Regions from separate parts of the Mesorhizobium sp. M0174 genome, predicted to be linked through region 2. Evidence: predicted binding sites of a transcription regulator. Region 2 holds the regulator's gene; each other region holds the start of a gene.
The links. The regulator HrcA, encoded in region 2, represses chaperone genes, less so after heat shock. The targets are predictions, from matches to a motif close to GTTAGCACTCNCNNNNNGNGAGTGCTAAC.

Region 1 (3,271 bases), on a different contig from region 2:
CGCGCAGCAGTGCGACGCCGCCGCCGGGAACGATGCCTTCTTCGACGGCCGCGCGGGTCGCGTTGAGGGCGTCATCGACGCGGTCCTTCTTTTCCTTGACTTCGATCTCGGTCGCACCGCCGACGCGGATGACGGCAACGCCGCCCGCCAGCTTGGCGAGACGTTCCTGCAGCTTCTCCTTGTCGTAGTCCGAGGTGGTCTCCTCGATCTGCTGCTTGATCTGGGCGACGCGGCCCTGGATCTCGGCCTTCTTGCCGGCGCCGTCGACGATGGTGGTGTTCTCCTTGGAGATCGACACCTTCTTGGCGCGGCCGAGCATGTTGAGGCCGACATTCTCGAGCTTGATGCCGAGGTCTTCGGAAATGACCTGGCCACCGGTGAGGATGGCGATGTCTTCCAGCATGGCCTTGCGGCGATCACCGAAGCCCGGCGCCTTGACGGCAGCGATCTTCAGGCCGCCACGCAGCTTGTTGACGACCAGCGTGGCCAGGGCCTCGCCTTCGACGTCCTCGGAGATGATGACCAGCGGCTTCGAAGTCTGCACGACGGCCTCGAGGATCGGCAGCATGGCCTGCAGGTTGGAGAGCTTCTTCTCGTGGAGAAGAATGTAGGCGTCTTCCAGATCCGCAACCATCTTCTCGGCGTTGGTGACGAAGTAGGGCGAGAGATAGCCGCGGTCGAACTGCATGCCTTCAACGACTTCAAGCTCGGTCTCGGCGGTCTTTGCTTCCTCGACGGTGATGACGCCCTCATTGCCGACCTTCTGCATCGCTTCCGCGATCATCGAGCCGACCGACACGTCGCCATTGCCGGCGATGGTGCCGACCTGGGCAACCTCTTCCGAGGTCTTGATCTTCTTGGCGTTCTTGATCAGCGTCGCGACGACGTCGGCGACGGCGAGGTCGATGCCGCGCTTGAGGTCCATCGGGTTCATGCCGGCGGCAACCGACTTGTGGCCTTCCTGGACGATCGACTGTGCCAGAACGGTCGCGGTGGTGGTGCCGTCGCCGGCGATGTCGTTGGTCTTCGAAGCAACTTCGCGGACCATCTGCGCGCCCATGTTTTCGAACTTGTCCTCAAGCTCGATTTCCTTGGCGACGGTGACGCCGTCCTTGGTGATGCGCGGGGCGCCGAACGACTTGTCGATGACGACGTTGCGGCCCTTGGGGCCGAGCGTGACCTTCACCGCGTCGGCGAGGATGTTGACGCCGCGCAGCATGCGCTCACGAGCGTCGCGGGAGAATTTTACGTCTTTGGCAGCCATTTTTTACTCCTGGGCATTTCGCCCGAAATTCAGATTGGATGGTGCGGATGAAAGGCGGCGGCGTGTCAGCCGATGACGCCCATGATGTCCGCTTCCTTCATGATCAGAAGGTCTTCGCCATTGAGCTTGACTTCGGTGCCCGACCACTTGCCGAACAGGATGCGGTCGCCGGCCTTGACGTCCAGCGGGACGAGCTTGCCGACCTCGTCACGGGCGCCGGAACCGATGGCGATGATCTCGCCTTCCTGCGGCTTTTCCTTAGCCGTATCGGGGATGATGATCCCGGCGGCGGTCTTCGCTTCGGACTCGACGCGGCGAACGACCACGCGGTCATGCAGCGGCCGGAAATTCGACTTTGCCATTTTTGGATTTCCCTGGTGCGGATGTTGAACGGTTCTCCGTTGCCGGAGCGTGTTTAGCACTCACCAGAAGCGAGTGCTAACGCGGCAGTGAGATAGGCCGTAGGCTCCTGCTAGTCAAGACGGAAGAGGGACGGGCGAAGAGCAAACGAGCGTGGAAGCACCGAGCCTTTTACGTGAACGACGTCGGAGATCGGACATGGATGGGGCGGCTCACCATTTGCAACTGAAGGCTTTATCATTTGGCACGATTGGTGCAGCGAATGATCCGCAAACGTTGCGCGCGACCGATATAATGAGAGGTGAGCGCCATCAGGATTCCTGCGTTAACCGTCCACTCGGTCTTTACGGTGTGGCCGCCGCGCGGGCGCCAGGACTCCGGCCATCCCGATAGTCACCAATCCAATCTGCGGAGAACAGGAGGCAAGATGAGAGCGACAGTCAGCACGAACTTGAATTTGAAATGTTTGGCCAAAGCAACTGCCATCGCCTTGCTCTGGACGGTCACGGCTACATCGGCGGACGAAGGTATGTGGATGCCGGGCCAGACTGCGGAAGTGTGCGCGGCCATGCGCGCGGATGGGCTCCAGATCGATCCCGCCCAGCTGGGCCGTCTAGACGCTGACCCGCTCAACGCGATCGTATCACTGGGCGGATGCTCCGCCTCGTTCGTCAGTCCACAAGGGCTGGTCGCAACCAATCATCATTGCGTGTTAGAATCCATCCAATACCACAGCAAGGAGGGCCAGGACTATCTCACAGACGGCTTTCTGGCGAAGAGCCCTGGGTGAAGAATTGCCCGCGGCGCCAGGCAGCCGCATCTATGTGATCGAGGACATGCGGGATGTGAGCGCCGAAATGCTCAAGAGCGTCTCGGACAAGCTGAACGGGTTTGCCCGCTATGAGCGGCTCGCCAGAACAAAAAGGCCCTGATCGCCGCATGTGAAGGACAGCCCAATCGCCCTTGCGACGTATGGCAGCGTCTCCTACTATCTCCTCCAGAAGCTCGAAATTGAGGACGTGCGCCTCGTCTATGCGCCCGCGCTCGGCATCGGCAACTTCGGCGGCCAAACGGACAACTGGATGTGGCTGCGCCACACGGGCCACTTCGGCTTTTATCGCGCCTATGTCGCTCCTGATGGTTCCTCCCGGCCATATGCGCGCGACAATGTGCCTTACCGGCCGAAGAGTTGGCTACCCATAGCCTGTGAAGGCGTCAAGGAAGGCGACCTTGTGATGGTCGCCGGCTTTCCCGGCGCAACCCACCAGTTCCTGACCGCGGATGAAGTCCGGTTCAACTTCGCGCAATTCGAACCGCGGTTGCAGCGTTCGCTCTCGGATTATCCCGCCCAGATCAATCAGGCAACGGCAGGCAATCGCGAGGCGCAGATCCATTGACCGCCCGCTTCACAAATTGGGTCGGCCTAAAACGCATGGGAAAAGCAGAAAAGGCAACAGATCGGCACCAGAATGAATATGGCCGCGCGAACTGACAGCGCCAACAATCGGCATCTCGCATGGTCGGTGGCACTGGACGTGGCTCCCACCCTGCTGGCGCGACTCCCCATCAGGTCGTCGGGGTTTCGCTTGCGAAAAAAACTTCCGCGTGTCTCTGCGCGATCCATCCCGCTTGCGCGTGCTTAGTCAA
Region 2 (3,271 bases):
CATCAGATCGGTGAATTCGCGCAATTTGCCGGCATTGTGGCTTGCGACGACGATCTTATGCCCGTCAAGCGAGTGAACAGTTGGCGAATGCATCAGATGCCCCAGATTCTTGGCTCGGCGAATTCGATCGAATTGCCCGAGGGGTCGCGAATATAGATCGAGCGACCGCCCTGAGGCCATTCGAACTCACTTTCGATGGCGATTTTCTTCGCCTCAAGATGCGCTTTCCAGCGCGGGATTTCATCCGCGCTTGCGGCGAAGCAAAGATGGCCCTCGCCGACCGTGCCATGCGGCGGCACGGGCAGCTTGGCGTCGGCCCGCGGCGGCACTTTGGTCGCCTCGGCATTGAAGATAAGCAGCACGCCGTCGCCGCAGCGGAAGAAGAGATGCCTGCCATCGACCTTACCGAGCAGATCGAGCCCGAGGACGCCCGAATAGAACCGTTCCGCGGCAGCAAGGTCCGTCACGTAGAGTGCTGATTCCAGGATTGCGGAAGGAGTCACAGGATCGCCAATCTCTTCAATATTGACCGCAGCTAAGCCACCGCCATCTGCTGCAAGCTGACCAGGCGCTGAATGCCTTTCTTGGCGAGCCCCATCAGCGCCGCGAACTGCTCTTCCGAGAACGGCTCGCCCTCGGCTGTGCCCTGGATCTCGACGATACCGCCCTTGCCGGTCATGACGAAATTGGCGTCGGTGCCGGCCGAGGAATCCTCGATATAGTCGAGATCGATGACCGGCTGGCCATCATGGATGCCGCAGGAGATCGCCGCGACGTGATCCTTAAGCACCTTGCCCAGGCTCGCCATCTGGCGGGCTTCCATCCAGCGCAGGCAGTCGTAGAGCGCCACCCAGCCGCCGGTGATCGAAGCGGTGCGCGTGCCGCCGTCGGCTTGGATCACGTCGCAGTCGACGGTGATCTGCTGCTCACCGAGCGCCTGCAGATCGACCACGGCGCGCAGGGAGCGGCCGATCAGCCGCTGGATCTCCAGCGTGCGGCCGCCTTGTTTGCCGGCCGAAGCCTCGCGGCGCATGCGCTCGCCGGTCGAACGCGGCAGCATGCCGTATTCCGCCGTCACCCAGCCCTTGCCGGAGTTGCGCATCCAGCCCGGCACCTTTTCCTCCAGGCTGGCCGTACACAGCACATGAGTGTCGCCGAACTTCACCAGGCACGAGCCTTCCGCATGCTTGGAGACGCCGCGCTCGAAGGAGATGGGGCGCATTTCGTCGAATTGGCGTTTGGAAGGGCGCATTCAGGCTTCTTTCTTTCTTCGGAATCTTGGCCGGGGAATCTTGGCCGGCTTGTAGCCGCACGGGGCGTGAGGCGCAAAGGAAAATGGACCGGTTGCGCCGACGCCGCGGAAGTCTATATCTTCGGACCGGAGGTTTTTGGCTCGAATGACCAAGGTAGTCGATCCCGGTTCGCAGTCGCCAGTGCTCTCGTCGCCGGCACTTCAATCGCCCGCGCTTCAATCGCTCGATATGCGTTCGCGCGACATCTTCCGGCGCATCGTCGATTCCTATTTGAGGGATGGCGAGCCGGTCGGTTCGCGCAGCCTGTCGCGCATCCTGCCGTCATCGCTGTCGCCGGCCACCATCCGCAACGTGATGAGCGACCTCGAGCATCTCGGCCTGATCTACGCGCCGCACATCTCGGCTGGCCGGCTGCCGACCCAGGCCGGCTTGCGCTTCTTCGTCGATGCATTCATGGAACTCGGCGACCTCTCCGACGAGGAGCGCCGCACCATCGAGGCGCAGGTGCGCGCCTCCGGCTCGGGCGCGACGCTGGAGCATATGCTGACCGAGGCCAGCCAGATGCTGTCCGGCATGTCGCGCGGCGCCGGCCTCGTGCTCGCCGCCAAAAATGAGGCGGCGCTGAAGCACATCGAATTCATCCAGCTCGAGCCGACCAAGGCGCTGGCCGTGCTGGTCTCGCAGAACGGCGACGTCGAAAATCGCGTCATCGATCTGCCCGCCGGCATCACCGTCTCGCAATTGCACGAAGCCTCCAACTTCCTCAACGCCCATATCCGCGGCCGCACCCTGGCCGAGGCCCGGGTCGAAATCGCCCGCATCAAGGAAGAGACCAGGGCAGCCCTCGACACGCTGTCGCAGGATCTGGTCGAGAAGGGCCTGGCGGTCTGGGCAGGCGCCGAAAGCGGGGTGCCTGGGCGGCTTATCGTGCGCGGCCGCGCCAATCTCCTGGAAAACGTCACCGCCCAGGCCGACATAGAATTGCTGCGGCATCTGTTCGAGGATCTGGAGACGCAGAATGGGCTGATCCAGCTCCTCGACCTCGCCGAGGAAGGCCCGGGGGTGCGCATATTCATCGGTTCGGAAAACAAGCTGTTTTCGCTGTCGGGCTCCTCGCTGGTGGTGGCACCCTATCGCGACAAGGACGCGCGCGTCGTCGGTGCGCTCGGCGTCATCGGGCCGACGCGGCTGAATTATGCGCGCATAGTACCGATGGTCGACTATACCGCGCAGCTGATTTCGCGCATGCTGCGCTAGGAGCCGCCGCGGCCTGCCGCAAGGAGAAAAAGAATGGCGCTGGAATCGTTCAAGGCCCAGATCAGCCTCCTGCTCGAGGAAATGGTCAATCAGCCTGAGGATCAGCACGAGGTGCAAGAGCAGTTGCGTGAGAAGCTGCAAGAGATGCGGGCCATGGGCCTGCCGCTGCCGGCCGATCTGGTCGCGCTGGAAAAGCGCCTCGACGACGACTTCTACGCCTCTGGCAACTGAACGGGGTTCGGCTTCAAATCCTCGTGTGCTGGACGACCGCTTGGAACGACCAATGCCTGATCCCGTTTGTCCTCTTCGAGGCAAACCTCGGAGGACGTTAATGATCCGATCTGGCGGCTTTGCGGCCGTTGCCGTTGCCCTCCTTGCCGCGACACCGGCAGCCGCCCAGCAGGCGGATCAAAAGGTGCTCAAAGGCGAAGCCGCTTTTGGCGATTGGCACGCCGACAGGCCTGGCGTCCGCCGCCTGATCGGGCCGCAAGACATGCCGGCAGCCGACCCCGCTCAATCCGCTTCGAACGGGGGCGGCATGGCGGAACGGCCCGAAAGCGCCGAGCCAGAATTGCCGCCGGGCTTTTCGGCCGAAATGATCGCCTCCGGACTCTATAATCCGCGCGTCGTTCGCGTCGCTCCGAACGGCGACCTGTTCATCGCAAACGGCCATGCCGACCAAATACGCGTCTACCGTCTGGCCGAGGGCCGCGCCAAACCCATCGAGAAAGCGATTTTCGCCCAAGGCCTCAACTATCCAT
Region 3 (3,271 bases), on a different contig from region 2:
TTCAATCGGCCGGGGATAGCCTCTTTCCGCGCGGGCGGCGCTACTACTGGAAGGCGCAGTTCATGCGCGAAATCACAGATCAGGCGATCGATGCCATGCTTGCGGCTTACATGACCGCACCCCGCGAGTCGCTTCTGGTCCTGCAGCAGGTTGGCGGCGCCATCTCGCGAGTACCGATGGATGAAACGCCCTATGCCAACCGAGATGCTCTTTACGATTGTTTCCCGATATCGATCTGGGACAATCCGTCTGACGACGAAACGCACATCCGATGGGCGCGTGACCTGTGGGATGCAATGAGACCGTTCTCGACCGGCGGCGTCTACGCCAACAATCTCGGCGAAGAGGGCATTGATCGGGTTCTGGCGGCTTACCGCGAGAATTATCCGAGGCTGGCCGCGCTAAAAAACAAGTATGACCCCACCAATCTCTTTCGCTTGAACCAAAACATTAAGCCTGCGACCTGAGCGACCGCAGGCCGATGCTCGAAATTCTGCGGCGCTGCTATAACTCCAAATTCCAGTTCTGGCCGACCAGGTCCTTGCCGAAGGAATGGTGGCGCTCCTCGTCGGTCAGCTTGAACCCGGCCGCCTCGTAGATGCGGCGCGCCGAGGTGAGCACGTCGTTGGTCCACAGCGTCAGTGTCCTGTAACCCTTGGTTCGAGCAAAGCCGATGCATTCCTCGACCAGCCGCCTGCCGATGCCGAGACCGCGCGCCGAAGGCTCGACATAGAGCAGGCGCAACTTCGCCACCGCGTCCGACTGGCGCACGACGAAGACCGAGCCGACGACCTCCCCTTCCCGCTCGGCGATCCAGCTGCGTTCCCATTTCGGATCGAAGGATTTGACGAAGGCACCAAGGATTTCGGCGACCAGCGCTTCATAGGTTTCGTCCCAGCCATATTCCTGCGCGTAGAGCAGGCCCTGGCGATGGATGATCCAGCCGATGTCGCCGACTTGCAGAGACCGCAGCATATAGGGAACTTTGGGCTCGGCACTTCCGCCCAGCAGACGCTGCACCGTCTGCATGGCCCTGACCAGCCTGTCCTGTTCGGCAGCCGAAAGCCGTTCGAGCAAAGCCGCGACCTGTTCGTGCGAACCCTGGTTCAGCGGCGCGAAGGCCTGCCGCCCGGCCTTGGTCAGCGCGATCGACGAGCGCCGCGCATCCGCCTCGATCGTGGCGCGCTCGACCAGATCACGCTCCTCGAACTTCTTCAGCAGCCGGCTGAGATAACCGGCATCGAGGCCGAGATCGCGCGCAAGCTCGGTGGCGGTCAGGCCATCGCGATGCGCCAGCTCATAGAGCACCCGGGCTTCGGTCAGCGAGAAGTCGCTTTTCAGCAAGCCTTCCTCGAGCAACCCGATCTGGCGGGTGTAGAAGCGGTTGAAGGCCCGCACCGCGTCGATCCGCTCCTTGCCTGGGTGATGATGAATGGTCATGGCATCCTCCTGCCCGGCAAGATCAGCCATTTAGTTGACTTAGTCAAGTATCCGTTTGAAGCAATCGTCCTGAGAATGGTCACCGGGCGTCTTGACTCGCGCGGGCTGCCAGCCTATTTCAGCGCCACGTTAGCACTCCCCCAAGATGAGTGCTAACCACATGTCCGGCGCCGCCGGACGGAGGAACTGTTCTCACCATTCTCATCGAGGAATAAAAAATGGCAAAGTCGAAGTTCCGCCCGCTTCATGACCGCGTGGTCGTTCGTCGGGTCGAATCCGAATCCAAGACCGCGGGCGGGATCATCATCCCCGATACGGCTAAGGAAAAGCCGCAGGAAGGCGAGATCATCGCCGTCGGTTCCGGCGCCCGCGACGAAGCCGGCAAGCTCGTCCCGCTGGACGTCAAGGCCGGCGACCGCATCCTGTTCGGCAAGTGGTCGGGCACCGAAGTCAAGCTCAATGGCGAAGACCTTCTGATCATGAAGGAATCCGACATTATGGGCATCATCGGCTGAATATCGGCCTCACCCTCATTTAAATCTTCGGGCTTAATCCAAGCCCCTGCCAGGAGCTGAAAATGGCTGCCAAAGACGTAAAATTCTCCCGCGACGCTCGTGAGCGCATGCTGCGCGGCGTCAACATCCTCGCCGACGCGGTGAAGGTCACGCTCGGCCCCAAGGGCCGCAACGTCGTCATCGACAAGTCGTTCGGCGCACCGCGCATCACCAAGGACGGCGTTACCGTCGCCAAGGAAATCGAGCTTGAAGACAAGTTCGAGAACATGGGCGCGCAGATGGTCCGCGAAGTTGCTTCGAAGACCAACGACATCGCCGGCGACGGCACCACGACCGCGACCGTTCTGGCGCAGTCGATCGTCCAGGAAGGCCACAAGGCGGTTGCCGCCGGCATGAACCCGATGGACCTCAAGCGCGGCATCGACCTCGCCGTTGCCGACGTCGTCGCGACGCTGATCAAGAACGCCAAGAAGATCAAGACCTCGGAAGAGGTTGCCCAGGTCGGCACCATCGCCGGCAATGGCGATGCTTCGGTCGGCTCGATGATCGCTGAAGCGATGCAGAAGGTCGGCAATGAGGGCGTCATCACCGTCGAGGAAGCCAAGACCGCCGAGACCGAGCTCGAAGTCGTCGAAGGCATGCAGTTCGACCGCGGCTATCTCTCGCCCTACTTCGTCACCAATGCCGAGAAGATGGTTGCGGATCTGGAAGACGCCTACATCCTTCTCCACGAGAAGAAGCTCTCCAACCTGCAGGCCATGCTGCCGATCCTCGAGGCTGTCGTGCAGACCTCGAAGCCGCTGGTCATCATCTCCGAGGACGTCGAAGGTGAGGCCCTGGCGACGCTGGTCGTCAACAAGCTGCGTGGCGGCCTGAAGATCGCTGCCGTCAAGGCGCCGGGCTTCGGCGACCGCCGCAAGGCCATGCTGGAAGACATCGCCATTCTCACCGGTGGCCAGGTCATCTCCGAAGACCTCGGCATCAAGCTCGAGAATGTCGGCCTCAACATGCTCGGCCGCGCCAAGAAGGTGTCGATCTCCAAGGAGAACACCACCATCGTCGACGGCGCCGGCAAGAAGGCCGAGATCCAGGGCCGCGTCGCCCAGATCAAGCAGCAGATCGAGGAGACCACCTCGGACTACGACAAGGAGAAGCTGCAGGAACGTCTCGCCAAGCTCGCCGGTGGCGTTGCCGTGATCCGCGTCGGCGGTGCGACCGAAGTGGAAGTCAAGGAAAAGAAGGACCGCGTCGATGACGCCCTCAACGCGACCCGCGCGGCCGTCGAAGAAGGCATCGTTCCCGGCGGCGGCGTCGCA

Region 1: the regulator HrcA is predicted to act here: its motif matches at 1,679-1,707, upstream of NKJ13_RS25690 (co-chaperone GroES).
Region 3: the regulator HrcA is predicted to act here: its motif matches at 1,569-1,597, upstream of groES (co-chaperone GroES).

The regions. Positions count from the first base shown of each region.
Region 1 is NZ_JAMYTB010000020.1:19,817-23,087, reverse strand. Features, by position in the region: gene groL (chaperonin GroEL) at 1-1,264, opposite strand, end outside; gene NKJ13_RS25690 (co-chaperone GroES) at 1,330-1,626, opposite strand; gene NKJ13_RS25685 (S46 family peptidase) at 2,052-2,414, shown strand; gene NKJ13_RS25680 (hypothetical protein) at 2,419-2,556, shown strand; gene NKJ13_RS25675 (S46 family peptidase) at 2,566-3,021, shown strand.
Region 2 is NZ_JAMYTB010000004.1:426,024-429,294, reverse strand. Features, by position in the region: gene rdgB (RdgB/HAM1 family non-canonical purine NTP pyrophosphatase) at 1-93, opposite strand, end outside; gene NKJ13_RS11605 (VOC family protein) at 93-503, opposite strand; gene rph (ribonuclease PH) at 536-1,252, opposite strand; gene hrcA (heat-inducible transcriptional repressor HrcA) at 1,398-2,510, shown strand; gene NKJ13_RS11590 (hypothetical protein) at 2,544-2,741, shown strand; gene NKJ13_RS11585 (PQQ-dependent sugar dehydrogenase) at 2,842-3,271, shown strand, end outside.
Region 3 is NZ_JAMYTB010000019.1:35,792-39,062, forward strand. Features, by position in the region: gene NKJ13_RS25310 (FAD-binding oxidoreductase) at 1-467, shown strand, start outside; gene NKJ13_RS25315 (bifunctional helix-turn-helix transcriptional regulator/GNAT family N-acetyltransferase) at 505-1,440, opposite strand; gene groES (co-chaperone GroES) at 1,659-1,955, shown strand; gene groL (chaperonin GroEL) at 2,018-3,271, shown strand, end outside.